DNA from 2 places in the Pseudoalteromonas sp. SG41-1 genome. Region 1 is predicted to be linked to the other one. Evidence: predicted binding sites of a transcription regulator. Region 1 holds the regulator's gene; the other holds the start of a gene.
The links. The regulator FliA, encoded in region 1, starts transcription of late flagellar genes. The targets are predictions, from matches to a motif close to CTAAAGNTNNNNNNNNNNNNGCCGATA.

Region 1 (9,743 bases):
ACTGGCCTTGGTTTCGCCTCTGTTGTTGATCCTTCTAATGGTATGAGTGTGCCTGCTGTTGGGCAGTTTTATTTGATTCTAGCCACGCTATTATTCTTTGTATTTAATGGCCATTTAATGATGATCCAAATGGTAGTGCATAGCTTTGAGGTGCTACCAATCGACGGTAATTGGTGGGCGGTTGATCATTATTGGGACATAGTGACGTGGGGCGGCTGGATGTTTACTACCGCCTTGGTGTTATCTTTGGCGCCTTTAACAGCTATGCTGGTGATTAATATGTCGTTTGGTGTGATGACCCGTGCAGCACCGCAGTTAAACATTTTTTCAATCGGTTTTCCGTTTACCTTGGTTGCAGGTTTAGTCATTATTTGGGCAACCTTAGGTAACTTTGTTACTCAATTTGAATTTCAATGGCTAAAAATGATTGAGTTAATGTGTACTTTAGTTGGTTGTTCCCCATAGGAGAGAGTGATGGCTGAAGATTCAGGTCAAGAAAAAACCGAAGAACCCACGGGGAAAAAAGTAGACGACGCGAAAAAGAAGGGCCAGGTTGCGCGCTCAAAAGAGCTTGGCACCATGTTTGTACTTATTTTTTCAGCGATTTCATTACTTATGTACGGACCTGAGATTGGCAAGGGACTGTATAATATAATGGGTCGCATGCTCAGTTTGAACCGCAATGAAACCTACGATACTACGAAAATGTTTTCTGTGTGGGGAGCGGTGGCCGATGCGCTAGTATTTCCGATGGCGATGTTCGTGTTTATTATTGTGCTGGCGGGTATCATAGGTAATACCTTGTTAGGTGGTTTTAACTTTAGTTGGGAGGCGGCAGCACCCAAAGCCAGTAAAATGTCACCAGCAAAAGGTATAAAGCGGATGTTAGGTCCACAAGCGGGCGTCGAGTTGGTGAAATCGATTTTAAAGTTTGTGGTCGTGGCGGGCTTTGCCATTTTTTTGATCAACACCTTCTTTGATGAAATTCTTCATCTGAGTATTGAAAGTGCGCCGGGCAATATCATTCATGCCTTAGAGATACTCGCATGGATGTTTTTAGGGCTGACCTGCACCTTAACCATTATTGCTGCGATTGATGCGCCATATCAAAGCCATAAACATCACAAAGAATTAAAAATGACTCTACAAGAAGTCAAAGATGAATATAAAAATTCTGAAGGTGATCCGCAAATTAAAGCGCGTATAAGGCAAACGCAAAGACAAATGTCGCAGCGACGCATGATGCAGGATGTGCCAGATGCCGATGTAGTTGTTACCAACCCTACTCATTACTCTGTGGCATTAAAGTACGACACAGAGCGCGCTGGCGCGCCTATATTAGTTGCCAAAGGCGTTGATGAGATGGCGATGCAAATTAGAAAAATAGCCATAGGTAACGAGGTACCCATTGTAGAGTCCCCCATGCTTACTCGAGCACTGTATCATACTGCCGAAGTAGGAGAACAAATCCCTGACCAACTATTTACTGCAGTCGCACAAGTTTTAGCTTATGTATTTCAGCTTAAACGCTTTCAAAAAGGCCGTGGTAAACGCCCTACAAAATTGAATAAAACACTCCCAATTCCAGATGCCTATAAGTATTGATTTGAATAATCAGTATTCTTTTAAGCTCGTAATTAATAACTTGGAATAGTTATTGCAAATTCCGTTTAGTGTCAATTTTTTGAAATTGTAGAATTATGGAATTTAAAGCTGTATTACAACAACTTAATAAAGATAAAAAAGAGTATTTAAAAGGTGTTGGTACACCTTTGCTGGTGCTCGCTGCGCTGGGCATGGTGATTTTACCGTTACCGCCATTTTTACTCGACATTCTTTTCTCGTTTAATATAGCTTTAGCATTAGTGGTGTTGTTAGTGACAGTTTACACCATGAAGCCTGTTGAATTTGGGATGTTTCCCGCAGTACTATTGATTGCAACTATTATGCGTTTGGCACTAAATGTTGCCAGTACCCGGGTGGTGCTGCTTGAAGGCCATAACGGTGGCGATTCCGCAGGTAAAGTAATCGAAGCTTTTGGTTCAGTGGTAATTGGTGGCAACTACGCAGTTGGTTTAGTGGTGTTTTTGATTTTGATCATCATCAACTTTGTGGTAATCACCAAAGGCGCAGGCAGGATCTCTGAGGTATCGGCACGCTTTACCTTAGATGCGATGCCAGGCAAACAAATGGCCATTGATGCCGACTTGAATGCGGGTTTTATTAGTGCAGAGCAAGCACGAGACCGCCGTGAAGAAGTCACCCGTGAAGCGGACTTTTATGGCTCGATGGATGGTGCGAGTAAGTTTGTAAAAGGTGATGCGATTGCTGGTATAGTGATACTGATCATCAATATTGTTGGCGGCTTGTTTGTTGGTATGATCCAGCATGATTTAAGCTTTGGTAACGCAATGGAAGTGTATACCTTACTGACCATTGGTGATGGTCTAGTTGCACAATTACCATCATTACTGTTATCTATTGGCACTGCAATTGTTGTTACTCGTCAAAATGAATCGCTCAATATGGGCGATCAATTTAAGAAACAACTCGGTAACGAAAAATCATTATTTATTGCTTCGGGTATTTTAATCGTGATGGGTTTGGTCCCGGGTATGCCACATTTTGCCTTTTTAAGCCTTGGTGCTTTACTTGGTTATTTAGCGTATTACACCCAGCAAAGTAAGCTCAAAGAAGCGGCTGCTAAGGAAGCAGAAGCTGCCAATGGCGGTGCAACAGGCACTGGTGTTGCTAACAAGCAAGAGCAAAAAGAGCTAGGTTGGGATGATGTACAACAAGTTGATGTAATTGGCCTCGAAGTTGGCTATCGCTTAATTCCATTAGTTGATCAATCACAAGGTGGCGAATTATTAAACCGAATTAAAGGAGTACGTAAAAAGTTATCTCAAGAACTTGGTTTTTTAATTCCACCGGTGCATATTCGCGATAACTTAGAGTTAGACCCAAATGCATACAGAATTACCATGATGGGTGTTTCAAGTGGTGAGGGCGAGCTTAAGCATGGTGATGAGTTGGCTATTAATCCTGGCCAAGTATTTGGTCCAATAAAAGGGATTGCTACTAAAGATCCTGCCTTTGGTCTAGACGCTATTTGGATCAAACCAGATCAAAAAGATGAAGCACAATCACTCGGTTATACCGTGGTTGATGCAGCGACTGTGGTAGCAACGCATATTAGTCAGTTACTAACTAACAGCGCGGCCTTGTTACTCGGCCACGAGGAAGTGCAAAATCTATTAGATATGCTGGCAAAAAGTCATCCTCGTTTAGTTGAAGGGCTAGTGCCAGATATTTTACCACTAACAGCAATTGTTAAAGTATTACAAAATTTATTAAATGAAGGCGTTGCTATTCGCGATATGCGTTCAATTGTACAAACCCTTGTTGAGTATGGCCCTCGAAGCCAAGATCCTGATGTATTAACCGCAGCAGTGCGAATTTCACTGCGCAGATTAATTGTTCAAGACGCGGTTGGAATGTCATCAGAAATCCCTGTCATAACCTTGGCGCCTGAGTTGGAACAGATGTTGCATCAGTCACTACAAAATGCAGGCGACGAAGGTGCCGGAATAGAGCCAGGACTTGCAGAGCGACTTCAACAATCATTAAATGAAGCGCATCAAAACCAAGAAATGGCCGGTGAACCTTCGATATTGCTAACGTCAGGAATGTTACGCACTGTGTTATCTCGTTTTGTTAAGTACACCATTCCAGGATTGCGAGTGATGTCTTATCAAGAGGTACCAGACGAAAGACAGATCAAGATTGTCAGCTCAGTAGGCCAATAATCGGATTTTAAAGGGGTTGAACCATGAAAATAAAACGTTTTTTTGCTAAAGATATGCGCACCGCACTGAAAGAAGTTAAAGATGAACTCGGTGTAGATGCTGTAATCATGTCAAATAAAAAATTAGCCAATGGGGTAGAGATTGTTGCCGCCGTTGATTATGAAAAAGCAGCCCCGAAAGCACCGGCACAACCACATGTTGCTAAGGCGCAACCGCAAACGAATGCTAACTTTGTTAAACCTGCGCCACAACGTGCGCAGCATGAGCCGCAAGCTGCGGTAGCTGATAGCTTACAAGCATTATTAGAGCGCCAATCACCGCGTCCACGCTCACCTGAGCTTGCGTCTATGTTTAGCCAGTCAGGGATTGATACATCTACTCAGTATCAACCACAGCAACAACATCAAGCACAGCAAGCTCGCCATGAACCACAAGCGCATAGTGACTTTGCTCGTCGCGATACTGCGCCGCGTCCACAAACGCAAGCACATAGCTTAGGTTTTGATGATGATCTAGAAAGTGGTTTTGATGATTTAGATACTCCAATGCTAACAAAAAGTGCAGCCAAAACAGATGAAATCACCGCTATGCGTGATGAAATGGCTGCGATGCGTCAATTACTTGAGTATCAGGTATCGGGTTTGATGCAACAAGATTTAGCGCGTCGCGATCCTACTCGCGCATGCATGATCGATCGTTTAGTTGGAATGGGTATCGACAGTGAAGTTGCAGAGCAAATGGCCTGCTTTATTCCGGACGATGTGTCACGTCAGCAAGCCTGGCAAGCACTATTGCAAATGGTTGAAAACCAAATGCATACTACAAATAACGAAATCCTTCGCCAAGGCGGGGTATATGCACTTGTTGGTCCTACTGGGGTAGGTAAAACTACAACCGTGGCAAAACTTGCAGCCCTTGGCGCACAAAAATATGGCGCAGATAAAGTTGCGCTAATTACCACTGATACTTACCGTATTGGCGCTTATGAACAGTTAGCTACTTATGGCCGGATCATCGGTTGTGGTGTAAAACAAGTTAAAGATGCCAATGAATTAGCAGAAGTTTTATATCATTTACGAAATAAGCGTCTAGTATTAATAGATACTGCGGGAATGAGCCAACGTGATTTACGTTTAACTGAGCAGCTAAATACACTAATGCGTAATCAACGTGTCGATATTCGCAATTATTTAGTGCTCAGTGCGACCGCACAAATTAATGTTTTACAAGAAACCGTAAGACATTTTAAGAAGGTACAATTAAGTGGCTGTATTTTCACTAAATTAGACGAATCATTAAGTTTAGGTGAGATTATTAGTATAGCGATTCAAAATCGCCTTCCAATAGGGTATCTTACTAACGGTCAGCGCGTTCCAGAGGACATTCGGGTCGCCAATGCAGAGAAATTAGTAAAAAAAGCAGAACAATTGTATTTAAAAAGAACAAAAGCACAACATTCACGACGCCAAGCAGTAGCGTCAAGCACAGTAGGGATGTATGATTAACACAGTATTAGATCAAGCAAGTGGCCTGCGTAAAATGAGTCAAAACAATAATAACGGCGTTAAAGTTATCGCTGTAACAGGTGGTAAAGGTGGCGTAGGGAAAACTAACGTCTCACTTAACACTGCGATTGCGTTGGGTCAGCTCGGAAACCGAGTGTTAGTTCTGGATGCCGATTTGGGTTTAGCAAATTGTGATGTGATGTTAGGGCTTCGGGTTGAACGTAATCTATCTCATGTACTATCAGGTGAATGTGAGCTCGATGAAATTTTAGTTGAAGGGCCTGCAGGAATTAAAATAGTACCAGCGACGTCAGGCTCACAAAGTATGGTGGAACTTTCTCCATCAGAACATGCTGGATTAATTCGTGCTTTTAGTGAGTTGAATACCGAATTTGATATATTAATTGTTGATACTGCTGCTGGTATCTCTGACATGGTATTAAGTTTTTCGCGCGCAGCGCAAGATGTCATGGTAGTAGTATGTGATGAACCGACCTCAATAACCGACGCTTATGCATTAATCAAAGTGTTGAGTCGTGAGCATGGTGTGTATAAGTTTAAAATAGTTGCTAATATGGTGCGCAGTATGCGTGAAGGCCACGAACTATTTGCTAAGCTCTCAAAAGTAACGGATCGCTTTTTGGATGTCTCAATGGAATTGGTTGCAACAGTCCCTTATGATGAAAACATGCGTAAAGCAACTCGTCGTCAAAAAGTAATTGTTGATTTATTTCCAAATTCTCCAGCGGCAATTGCATTTAAAACATTAGCGACAAAAGCAGTTAAATGGCCTATACCTAATCAACCATCTGGCCATTTAGAATTTTTCATAGAAAAATTAGTAAACGGCTAACTATGACGGCATCGGTGAATAAAGCGATGGGATATCAATCGACACAAAATTTAAATGTGATTGTTGAGCGACATGCTTCTTTAGTTAAAAAAGTGGCTTGTCATTTGATCGCTCGTTTACCCGCGAGTGTGCAACTCGATGATTTGATTCAATCGGGGATGATAGGGTTAATTGAAGCATCAAAAAACTTTGATGCGACTAAAGGTGCAAGCTTTGAAACCTTTGCAGGCATTCGTATTCGTGGTGCGATGCTGGATGAAATGCGCCGAGGTGATTGGGCTCCTCGCTCAGTGCACCGTAATAGCCGCAGAGTTGCTGAAGCGATTAGTGAGCTAGAAAGCAGCCTGAATCGAGAACCTAAAGATAGTGAAGTTGCTGAAAAACTTGATATTACGCTAGATGAGTACCATCATATTCTTAGTGATGTAAATTCAAGTAAGGTTTTAGGTATAGAAGACTTGGGAATTGATGAAGATGTTATCACACCAGTGGGACATGATTTAGCACTAGACAAGCCCTTTAATAACGTTAAAAATGAACGTTTTAATCAATCATTATTAACAGCTATACAATCTTTACCTGAACGAGATGGGTTAGTATTGTCGCTTTATTATAATGATGAAATGAATTTAAAAGAGATTGGACATATACTCGATGTAAGCGAATCGCGTGTGAGTCAGATACATGGTCAGGCGATGATTAAGCTCAAAGCAAAAATCAATGACTGGATTAACTAGTAGTAAGTAAATATAGGTTCAGACCTCACCGGAGGATGTTTTGGATAAAAACATGAAAATTCTTGTTGTTGATGATTTTTCGACGATGAGACGTATTATCAAAAATCTGTTAAGAGATTTGGGTTTTACAAATGTACAAGAAGCTGATGATGGCTCAACAGCTTTACCGATGTTGCAGAATCAAGAATTTGATTTTGTAGTAACAGATTGGAACATGCCTGGCATGCAAGGAATTGACCTCTTGCGCGCTATCAGGGCCGATGACAGCCTGAAACACATCCCTGTTTTAATGGTAACAGCAGAAGCTAAAAAAGAACAAATTGTTGCTGCTGCACAAGCTGGTGTTAACGGCTATATCGTTAAACCATTTACAGCCGCAACACTGAAAACCAAATTGGAAAAAGTGTTTGAGCGTTTAGGTTAAATAAATAGGAGAGGCTTATGTCAGCACCAGCTGCGCCTCAGATCAGTTTAGAACAAGCCCGGCAGCTTGTGGTTTACCTTGAAAATGGTGAACAAGATAAAGCTGATCAGTTAATTATTGATGCGGCGTCAAAAGAGCAATCAGAATTATTTGCCGAAGTAGGCAAACTTACGCGTCAGCTTCATGATGCGTTGAAAAATTTTGAGCTTGATACACGTTTAGCTGATTTGACCAAAGACGCACTCCCCGATGCTAAGCAGCGTCTAAACTATGTTATGGAAATGACAGAGAACGCTGCTAATAAAACCATGGATGCTGTAGAAGCAAGTTTACCAATTGCCCAACAGCTTGCAGATGATATTTCAGACATTAAACCCACTTGGGATCGTTTAATGAATCGTGAAATTGAGCTAGGTGAGTTTAAAACATTATGCCACAGCTTAGATAAGTTCATGAATAGCTCGCAAACTAAAACGGATGAGTTGCAAGGACTCATGACCAATGTCTTGATGGCACAAGATTTTCAAGATTTAACAGGTCAAGTGATCCGTCGAGTGATAGAGCTTGTTAGAGAAGTAGAAGACAGCTTGATCCACTTGTTGACAGCATTTGGTAGCCAAGATGATAGCGAAACAAAAACAATAGCACCAGTCATTGAAAAACCGCCTGCTGAAAATACACTTGCAGGCCCTGAAGGGCCAATTATTGATAAAGAATCTCGTGATGATGTTGTCTCAGGGCAAGATGATGTTGATGATTTATTATCAAGCTTGGGCTTCTAAGAGGAGAGAACTGCATGAGCTTTGAAGTCGATGAAGATATTTTACAAGATTTTCTAGTAGAGGCTGGAGAAATTCTTGAGCTTTTGTCAGAACAGCTGGTGGAGCTTGAAAATAACCCAGATGATACCGAATTACTCAATGCAATTTTCCGTGGTTTTCATACGGTAAAAGGCGGCGCAGGTTTTTTAAGTATGACTGAGCTAGTTGACGCTTGTCACGGTGCAGAAAACGTTTTCGATTTATTGCGTCAAGGTGTTCGTAAGGTTAATTCTGAGCTGATGGACGTGATCTTGCAAGCGCTCGATACTATCAACGAAATGTTTGCGACCATCCAAAGCCGAGAAAAACCAGAACCTGCAAATCCAGAGTTGCTGGCTGTGTTACATAAATTGGGATTGCCGCCAACTGCTGAAGAACTAACTGGCGCTGCTGAGCCTGCAGACGATACTCCTGTTGTTGATGCTGATGCTATTTTAGATGATTCTGATGATCCATTTGCATTTGACTTGTTATTTGATGGTCAAGTTGATAGCGATAAAAAAGATGTTCAAATCGATGATATATCAGAAGATGAATTTGAAAGTTTGCTAGATGAGCTGCATGGAAAAGGACAAAGTCCTGTAACTCCAGCAGTAACAGTTAGCAATGAGTCATCAAATAGTGATATTACTGATGACGAATTCGATAATTTATTAGATGAATTACATGGTGTTGGTAGCTTTGGTTTGGTCAGTAATAAAGATGCTGCAAGCACCGAAAATACTGCGCCTAAACCGCCCCAAGCGTCATCAGAGCCAACTAAAAGTAATAGTCCAGACGAGATCAGCGATGATGAGTTTGAAGCATTATTAGATGAATTGCACGGCAAAGGGAGTGCACCGCAAGCAGTTGCAGATACTGAGCCAACACCCGCTCAAAAACCAGTCCCTCCCCCAGCACCTGTTGCCGCAGCTAAACCTGCGCCTAAACCAGCAGTGTCTGAGCCTGCGAAAGCGGCTGAAAAGCCAGCTCCAGCGACAGCTGTTGCGAAAAAATCAGTTCCACCACAAGCTGATACCACTGTGCGCGTTGATACAAAACGCCTTGATCAAATAATGAATATGGTCGGTGAACTTGTGCTAGTGCGCAATCGCCTAGTCAGTTTAGCAACCAATACTGAAAGTGAAGCGATGGGTAAAGCCATTTCAAACCTTGATGTAGTAACTGCGGACTTGCAAGGTGCGGTGATGAAAACGCGGATGCAACCGATCAAGAAAGTGTTCGGTCGTTTCCCTCGCGTAGTACGTGATTTAGCCCGCAGTTTGAAAAAAGATATCAATTTATTGCTCGTGGGTGAAGAAACTGATTTAGATAAAAACTTAGTTGAGGCACTGGCAGATCCTTTAGTCCACTTGGTGCGTAACTCTGTAGACCACGGTATTGAAATGCCTGATGTGCGTGAAGCGGCAGGTAAAGCAAGGACTGGGACTGTAACTTTATCAGCATCGCAAGAAGGTGATCATATTTTGCTTACCATCCGAGATGATGGTGCTGGTATGGATCCCGAAAAGCTGAAAAAAATAGCAATCAATAAAGGGGTGCTTGATCACGAGCAAGCTGCTCGATTATCTGATACAGAAGCCTATAACCTTAT
Region 2 (9,743 bases), on a different contig from region 1:
TGGAGGCAAACATAATAATTACAAGCCCAGAATCACAAGCCATAAATCAAAAAGGTCTTTTATGAAATTTCATAGTCTATACGCTGCACTTATACTGCTTAGTCCATTAGCAAGCTCAACAACCTTGGAGCTGAAGTTAGATAAAACGATGCCTGCCATTGAAAAGTTTTACTTAGATTTACACCAGTCCCCAGAACTTTCATACCATGAGCAAGAAACGGGAGAAAAGCTTGCCACCAAATTACGTGCGCTTGGCTATGAGGTGACCGACAATGTGGGTGGCTTTGGTGTAGTAGGCTTATATAAAAATGGTGATGGCCCGACAATAATGATCCGTACTGATACAGACGGCTTACCAATCATAGAACAAACTGGTAAATCATATGCTTCAACAGTCACTGTTATAAATGATGAAGGAGCAAACGTTGGTGTGATGCACGGATGTGGTCATGATATTCATATGAGTTCATTTATTGGTACTGCGCAACAATTAATGCTACATAAAGATGCATGGCAAGGAACCTTAATGATGGTGGCACAACCTGCAGAAGAGGTGGGTGGCGGTGCAAAAGCGATGCTCAAAGAAGGTTTATTTAGTAAATACCCGACTCCTGATCACGTTATCGCTTTGCATGTTAGTGCGAGTGTTCCTGCAGGACAAGTCAGTATGAAAAATGAGTACACCATGGCCAGTGTGGATTCAGTAGATATTACGGTTAAAGGTAAAGGTGGTCATGGTGCTTACCCACATATGACTATTGACCCTGTTGTTATCGCATCACGGATCGTGTTGGCACTGCAAACAATTACCAGTCGCGAATTATCACCTCTTGAACCCTCAGTAATTACAGTGGGTTCAATTCACGGTGGAGCTAAACATAATGTAATTTCGAATGAAGTAAAGCTACAGCTGACACTTAGAAGTTATAATCCTAAAATTCGCGAGCAACAAATTGCAGCAATAAAACGTATAACTAAAGGCATTGCATTAAGTGCAGGATTGGATGAAAGCTTAATACCTGTGGTTTATGTACATGAAGATGAGTCAATCCCATCTACATATAACGACCCTGCACAAACTAATATTGTACGTAGTGCGATTAGCTCGGCGATTGGACAAAGTAATGTGCTTGAAACCGAAGCGGTTATGGCAGGGGAAGATTTTGGTTTATATGGCCGCACAGATAAAAACATCCCTATCACCTTATTTTGGTTAGGTGGTGTAGAGCAAGCTCAATATCAAGCGGCACAAACATCAGGGGCAACTTTACCTTCACTACATTCAAGTAAATTTGCACCTGACTATAAAGTTGCAATCCCCACAGGTATCACTGCGATGAGTAACGCTGCGGTGGCTTTGTTTAATCAATAATCTTAGCAATGGATGACTAAGCCGATTTTGTTTTTGGTTTAGTTTTTCTTGTAAAACGCCGCTTTTGCGGCGTTTTTGGTAATTGTGCAAATACGTTGCTATCACAATTTTTGGCAAGTTCCACAAAAGCCGCTAAATCCACTAATAAAGGATTTAAAAATTGTTGATAACTCATTTGTTGTTCTGCTATGTCGCCCAACGATGCTTCCCATTTTGCGGTTAGGTCTGGGCTGGCTAAACCATGCGGTAACGCACTGATCAATGCTTTACCTGTATCGGTTGCTAAAATGAGTTTACCTTGACGTCTTAAAAATTGTCTTCTAAATAATAACTCTAAAATACCCGCTCTGGTTGCTTCGGTTCCTAAGCCGTCTGTTTCTTTGAGTATTTTTTTGATTTCTGGATCTTTAACGTACCGACTAATACCTGTCATTGCACTAAGCAGCGTTGCATCATTGAAATGAGCTGGCGGGCTGGTCATTTTATCAATTACTTCACCGCGTTCACACTGCAACTGTTGCCCTTTAATTAATGGCGGCAATATCTGCTCATCTTTTAATGCGGTTTTTCCCATTAACGCTTTAAAGCCTAAACTTACATCTTGTTTTGCGTTGGCTTTAAAGATACCACCATTAATTGTTATTTCAGCCTTTGTTTCATTGTAAATGTAGTCTGGATAAAACTGGATCAGATAATGACGGCTAATAAGACCATACACTTTACCTTCTTCAACGCTCAAACTTGCTGACTTTTGCTGCTTAGCGGTAGGAATAATGGCATGATGCGCAGCTACCTTAGCGTCGTTAAAACACTTACTGCGTTTACTCACATCTGCGCCTTGGCAATGAGTGTCATTTTGCCCGCCATTGATGGCAATTGCCTTTATTATACTGGCTGCTTCTTGGTGATGATCTTTGGGCAAGTAACGATTGTCTGAACGTGGATAGGTAATTAGCTTGTGACGCTCATATAAATTTTGACAAATATCCAATACCTTTTGTGCAGGCATTGAAAAAGCTTTCGCAGCATCAATTTGTAACGCTGACAAATTATACGGCAAAGGTGCTTGTTGCTTTTTCTGCTTTTGTTCAAGCGCCGTAACTTCACCTGATTGATTAGAAATTCGCGACGCAACATTCTCAGCAAGGCCTCGATGGAGCACTCGCCCCTCTTCATCTTGATAAGGTTCACACGCTTTGCTTGGTTGCCACTTTGCTGTAAACGGCTCTTTATTTTCGGTACTTAAATGAGCTAATACTTCATAAAAAGGTTTTGGCACAAAATTAGCAATCTCGTTATCACGCTGGACAACCAATCCTAATATCGGTGTTTGTACACGCCCTACTGATAATACATTACCAAACCCTGCTTTTTGACCTGCAAGCGTATAGGCGCGCGTTAAATTCATACCAAACAGCCAATCAGCTCGCGAACGCGCCAAAGCAGATACACTAAGTGGAATAAATTCACGGTTAGAGCGAACGTTTTGCAGCGACTTTTTAACCGCGCTAACATTCAAATCACTGATCAATAAACGTTGAATTTGCTGTTTTTTGGCTTGGCTAAGTTTAACTTGCTCAATCACCTCATCAACAAGTAATTGCCCTTCTCGGTCTGGATCACCAGCATGAACAAGTTGATCAGCTTGTTTGATTAACTTTTTAAGTACCGTAAGTTGCTTACGAGTTTTAGATTTTGCTTTTAACTGCCATTGCTGTGGGATAATCGGTAAGTCATCAAAGCGCCATTTTTTATATTGCTCATTATAATCATCAGGCTCTGCTTGCTCGAGCAAGTGACCTATACACCAAGAAACACAATCGCCATTAGCCACTTCAATATAGCCATCATGTTTTTTATGAGGCTTTGGTAGCGCATCGGCAATGGCACGACCTAAAGATGGCTTCTCGGCTATATAAAGTTTCATAGGGCACTATCAACAACTGGTTATTTAAACAGTAGTTTAGCACACGTAATTTAATCTACAAATAGTTAATGATTAGCTCTTTAAACTGCGATTTTTTCGCATAAATAAATACAACAGAGGAAGGTAGCACACAACGACAGTGCCAATATTGATTAACGGTAATAACGTTTTATATAGCATAGTGCTATACGATAAATCCCAAAGGTGGCGATCCACTAATCTAAATAATTGTAAGATAGGCGCACTAATTACAACCAATTGACCGATCACACTTTGCCAAAGATACACTTTATCTTTAATAGCCCAGTAAGCAATCAAAGCCATCCAAGCAATATCATTAAAAGCCCAAACTACATAACGCCAAATATAAGGGTCATCTAACTCTCTAAGGCTATTATGTATCAAGGTTCCATATAAGAAAAATAACCCAGTCACTAAAGTAAAACGTAAAGCGAGCCAGTCTTTGCGAAGATAAAAAACCAAAAAAGCTGGGCTTAAAAAAAACACCCAGCTTTTATTAAGTAATGATATAGCACCTAAAAACCAATCAGGCATGATTAGTCTGGCTTTTTATCATCGTCACCACTGCCATTACCCGGCATATAGCTATATTTATCAACGTTTTTCATCAGACACTCCGTTACACTTGTTAAAAAACTACTTTAAGCTAAATTAGGTACTTTGCCAAGCATCTTAACGCACATCTATCGGATCTGACTCCTTAGCCTTGCCTTGCATTATTGAAATTTCCACGCGGCGATTACGTCGTCTATCCGCATCAGAATCATTTGGAACAAGTGGTCGAGTTTCGGCATGACCGACAACAACCATTCTGGTTTTATCAAAGCCTTGCGCTTTTTGCATTTCAGTTGCAACCGCAACTGCACGCTTCGATGATAAGTCCCAGTTATTGGTATACAGCTCATTCGAAACTTGAAAATCATCAGTATGACCAGACACCGTAATTTCACCTGGCACATCTTTTAGTAACGCAGCTATATCACGAATGATTGGTTTAAACTTAGGTTGTAAAAATGCACTCCCAGATGGAAATGAACCATTTTCACGAATACGAATAATAATTTGCTGACCTAATGATTCCAACTCAACAGCACCATCCATGATTTGTTGTTCCAATTGCTGGGCTATCTTTTTAACTAACTCATTAACCTGCTCTTGATCAGCTGCAGAAATAGATTGTTCTGATGCTTGTTGTTGCGCTGTACTTTGTGACTCACCGCCACGCTTATTACCGCGTTGCTCTTGACGACCGCCAGCGGAGCTTTCATCACCAGCCTGAAACTCAAGCATTTGCTGGGTCATTTCGACAGTTTGCTGTTGAATGGTTTCGATTGGGGTAGGTTCAGGTTTACCTGGGGTGAACTCCATCGCGATAACGGATGTTCCTTTGGGAATATCTTTTACTTCTATTTTATTTTGTACACCAAAGGCAAACTTCATTGAGCCTGCGATTTGTTTAAATTTAAGTACATCCATTTCTGAAAACGCGAGTAAAAGTACAAAGAAGCACATCAATAGTGACATCAAATCCGCGAAGGTACCCATCCATGCTGGTAACCCGGGTGGTGGACACTTGCACTCTTGATCTGACATGCTTACTCCTCAGTATCCACTTTTCGTTTTGATTCAGCTAGGTAGTTTTTCAAAATACCTTCGATGACTTTTGGATTTTGGCCATCTTGTATACCTAATACCGCATCTAAAATTAGCCGCTGATTCATTGCTTCTTCGTCTTTACGCAATTCCAATTTTACTTGGATAGGAATTGCCACCACGTTTGCTAAAAACGCACCATATAATGTTGTTAAAAGCGCTACCGCCATCGCAGGACCAATCGCTTTAGGGTCATCCATATTCGACAACATCGCAACTAGACCAATCAAAGTACCGATCATCCCCATCGCAGGCGCAATATCGGCAAGCGCTTTAAACAAACCGGCCCCCGATTCATGACGAGTAGAAGTAAGAGAAATATCTTTTTGCAAGGTGGCACGAACAACATCAGCGTCATGACCGTCAACAAGCATATCAACCCCTTTACGCATAAACGCATTGGGTATTTCTGCTTCCTCTAGTGCTAAAAATCCGCCTTTACGGGCCGAGTCTGCAAGTTCAACTGCTTTTTCGATAAGCTCTTCAGGTGACTCTATTTTGAACATGAAGGCTTTAGCCGCGACTTTACCGATACCGAGGAATTGACTCATCGTATAGTTTGATAACACTATAAAAATCGAACCACCGAAAACAATAACCACCGATGGCGTGTTATAAAACATAGCCACTTCGCCGCCACTACTTAGTACCATTGACATAGCAATAAGACCAATAGCTCCGAGAATACCTATAATGGTTGCTAAATCCACTTACCCCTCCAGAGGAATCGATGCTTTGTTGCTACCAGCAACAAATTTTTATTATTAACAGCTTATCGGCAATCTATTGAATTACTTAAACCATTTAATGAAAAAAATGAAATGAAAGTTTTCAACCCTGTTTAGCATTTTAAGCTACCATTGATAACCTGCAAGGCTTAAGTAAAGGTATAAATAATTAAAAGTGGCAAGAAAACAATTAATTATTCAAAAAAAATGCATCACCCTTTGACCTAGTTTAGCATTCCCCCTAAAATTGGCCTCACATTTCTATCATCTAAGTTAAATCAGTATGGCGACGAAAAAACCAGAGAACCTAAGCTTCGAGCAAGCGCTTGATGAATTATCCTTAATCGTCACAGAAATGGAGCAAGGAGAGCTTTCCCTTGAGCAATCATTAAAACAGTTTGAACGCGGTATTGCTTTAGCCGGCGCATCTTCAAGTAAGTTACAACAAGCTGAACAAAAAGTAGCGATTTTAATGGGTAGTGATAGTCAGTCACCACTTACTAACTTTGATAATGATTTGGAATAACGGGTGTTAATAACAGAGCAAATAAAATGTGCTCAACAAGATGTTGAAGCCACTCTCAATCGGTATTTTGAGCAACCGCTCGATACCGAGCAAAGCATCAAACAAGCCACCCACTACAGCGTTTTAAATGGCGGTAAACGATTACGACCATTTTTAGTGTATGCCACGGGAAAAATGCTTGGCGCAAATAAACAAGATTTAGACGTGTTGGCTGCTGCTATTGAATGTATTCATAGTTATTCGTTAGTTCATGATGATTTACCCGCGATGGATGACGACGACCTGCGACGTGGTAGACCGACTTGCCATATTGTCTATGGCGAAGCTCATGCTATTTTAGCCGGTGATGCGCTGCAAACATTAGCGTTTGATTTAATTGCTAACCATTCATTTAACGTTCCTGCACAGCAACAGTTAAAAATGATTGCAGCACTTGCCAAAGCATCGGGTATTGAAGGTATGGTCGGTGGTCAAGCACTGGATATTGCAGCGACTGACAAATTAGTCAATTTAGCTGAGCTCGAACGTATCCATAAATTAAAAACAGGTGCTTTGTTAAATTGTGCAATTACTTTAGGTGCATTATGCGCAGCTGATACAAATCAACAAACATTATTACAATTAAAACAGTTTGGTGATGCAATTGGGCTGGCTTTTCAGGTGCAAGACGATATTCTTGATATCGAAGGTGATACCCAAGTCTTAGGTAAACCACAAGGCTCCGATGTTGCAGCAAATAAAGCGACCTACCCTGCTCTACTTGGGCTTACAGGTGCAAAACAAAAAGCACAATCATTACTAAAATGCGCACTCGATGCGTTAGCAGCAATAGATGCTGACACTTCTGAGCTAGAAAACTTGGCAAAATATATTGTTGAACGCGATTATTAATTCTAGGCTCTAGCTTGAGCAAGTAATGATGTACAAAATAACTAAAGAATCAGAGTAATATTACGCTATAATGACCTCTGGTTAGCGAAGGATGTATTAAAAATCATGACACTTGATAGTAGCAAGTATCCATTATTAGGTTTGGTTGACGAACCAGCCCAGTTGCGTGATTTAGCGCAAGACAAATTACCTGCTTTTAGTAATGAGTTACGTGATTACTTACTAAACTCAGTCTCGCAAAGTAGTGGTCACTTAGCATCAGGTTTAGGCACAGTTGAGCTTACTGTAGCGCTTCATTATGTATATAACACCCCTGAAGATCGCTTAGTATGGGATGTAGGCCATCAAGCATACCCACATAAAATTCTCACAGGGCGCCGTGATCAAATGCACACGATCCGCCAAAAAGACGGTTTACATCCGTTTCCATTTCGTGAAGAAAGCCACTACGACACTTTTAGTGTTGGCCATTCAAGCACCTCGATTTCTGCTGCTTTAGGCATGTCAATTGCGGCGCAAAAAGAAGGCAAAGGACGAAAAACAGTAGCGGTTATTGGTGATGGTGCGATTACCGCGGGCATGGCGTTTGAAGCAATGAATCACTTAGGTGATGTTAAATCTGACATGCTGATCATATTAAACGATAACGAAATGTCGATTTCTGAAAATGTCGGTGCACTAACTAATCATTTCGCTCGTATCTTATCAGGCAGTTTTTACACTAACATTCGTGAAGGTAGTAAAAAGCTGCTATCTGGCGTGCCACCAGTAAAAGAATTAGCCAGCCGCATGGAAGAGCACTTAAAAGGCATGGTTATCCCAGGCACCTTTTTTGAAGAGTTAGGCTTAAATTACATTGGCCCAATTGATGGTCATGATGTAAACATGTTGGTTGATACACTGCGCAATATGCGTAACCTAAAAGGGCCGCAGTTACTGCATATCAAAACCCAGAAAGGTAAAGGCTATAAACCAGCAGAAGCAGATCCAATAGGCTATCACGGCGTACCTAAGTTCGACCCTGCGATTTCCAGCCTACCAAAATCAAAACCAGGCGCTGCGACTTTTTCTAAAGTATTTGGCGATTGGTTGTGTGACATGGCAAGTCAAGATGAAAAGCTTATGGCAATCACCCCGGCTATGCGTGAAGGCTCAGGCATGGTGCATTTTTCAAAAGAATACCCTGAGCAATATTTTGATGTTGCCATTGCCGAGCAACACGCGGTTACTTTAGCCGCAGGTTTTGCCTGCGAAGGCTTAAAACCAGTTGTCGCTATTTATTCAAGCTTTTTACAACGTGCCTACGATCAGCTTATTCACGATGTTGCTCTGCAAAACTTACCCGTGTTATTTGCAATTGACCGTGCTGGTATTGTTGGAGCTGATGGCGAAACTCATCAAGGCGCATACGATTTAAGCTTTATCCGTTGTATCCCTAATATGATTATCATGGCACCGAGTGATACTAATGAATGTCGTCAAATGCTGTACACTGGTTATCGTTGTAACAGCCCTGTTGCAGTTCGTTATCCTCGTGGTAGTGCTGGCACAACTGAAATCTGCGAGCAAATGACTGAGCTTGAAATTGGTAAAGGTCGTGTGATTAAACAAGGTGCTAAAATCGCAGTTTTATCCTTTGGTACTTTACTTGAAAACGCTCAACTGGCAGTCAATGAATTAAATGCCAGCCTCGTTGATATGCGTTTTGTTAAACCTCTTGATAGCGCACTAATCGACACTTTATTAGCCGATCATGACGTCATTGTAACCCTTGAAGATAACGCGATTGTTGGTGGTGCAGGCTCTGCTGTTAATGAATATTTAGCAGCTATCAAAGCAACAGTAAGCATCCTAAATTTAGGCATTCCCGATGAATTCATCAAGCATGGCACGCAAGAGCAAATGCACGATGAAATGGGCTTAGGCTCACAAGGTATACTCGATAGCATAAAAAACTTTATTACTAAGTAACCAACGTTTAAGTTAATAAAATAACAAAGGAGCGTAGGCTCCTTTGTTATTTATTTTCAAACATTTAAAAAAATCTCACTTTTTTTTCAACTTTCTTGCATCCAATTATTTCCCTGCCACGTTTATTCACTGAGGTTAGCTCGTGAGCAAAGTGTTCACGCTTTTATTTAATACCAATCGACTTAAATATTTAGCCTTTCTAGCGTGCTAAATAAAGCGCTAACGGCGTTATGAATTTTTCATGTAGAACAACTACATATAAAAATTTATGCCTTGTTATCACTCTATTTATCCGTCGCTATAAATGACTAACAACTTAACACGATTGGTATAAGCTGTTTTAAGCCAAGCTCTTTGTATGTTCACATTTGATGGAATATTTAAGAAGGTACAAGTTATGAAAACGTTAAAATCAGGCGAAAGCACCAAATCTATTCACGCACAATTAATGACCAGTAAACTTTGTTTGTCTGCGCTTACTCTAGCAATTTTGATTGGCTTAACCGGCTGTAGTGGCGATGATGGAAAAGATGGTGCTGTAGGCCCGCAAGGTGAAATGGGCATGGACGGCGTCGATGGTGCTGATGGTACAAATGGTAGCGATGGCACGAATGGATCAGATGGTACTCCAGGATTTGCAGCCGCAACTTTTAT

Region 2: pomA (flagellar motor protein PomA) is a predicted target of FliA. The motif match lies at 5,747-5,773, and genes of this name have one in related genera.

What each region holds. Positions count from the first base shown of each region.
Region 1 is NZ_JACJFL010000005.1:82,490-92,232, forward strand. Features, by position in the region: gene fliR (flagellar biosynthetic protein FliR) at 1-465, shown strand, start outside; gene flhB (flagellar biosynthesis protein FlhB) at 475-1,605, shown strand; gene flhA (flagellar biosynthesis protein FlhA) at 1,701-3,809, shown strand; gene flhF (flagellar biosynthesis protein FlhF) at 3,833-5,314, shown strand; gene H5203_RS05585 (MinD/ParA family protein) at 5,307-6,167, shown strand; gene H5203_RS05590 (RNA polymerase sigma factor FliA) at 6,194-6,904, shown strand; gene cheY (chemotaxis response regulator CheY) at 6,945-7,328, shown strand; gene H5203_RS05600 (protein phosphatase CheZ) at 7,346-8,110, shown strand; gene H5203_RS05605 (chemotaxis protein CheA) at 8,125-9,743, shown strand, end outside.
Region 2 is NZ_JACJFL010000026.1:1,188-10,930, forward strand. Features, by position in the region: gene H5203_RS14170 (M20 family metallopeptidase) at 62-1,372, shown strand; gene H5203_RS14175 (DNA topoisomerase III) at 1,389-3,299, opposite strand; gene H5203_RS14180 (hypothetical protein) at 3,372-3,854, opposite strand; gene H5203_RS14185 (flagellar motor protein MotB) at 3,993-4,913, opposite strand; gene pomA (flagellar motor protein PomA) at 4,916-5,683, opposite strand; gene H5203_RS14195 (exodeoxyribonuclease VII small subunit) at 5,985-6,227, shown strand; gene ispA ((2E,6E)-farnesyl diphosphate synthase) at 6,231-7,118, shown strand; gene dxs (1-deoxy-D-xylulose-5-phosphate synthase) at 7,224-9,089, shown strand; gene H5203_RS14210 (hypothetical protein) at 9,487-9,743, shown strand, end outside.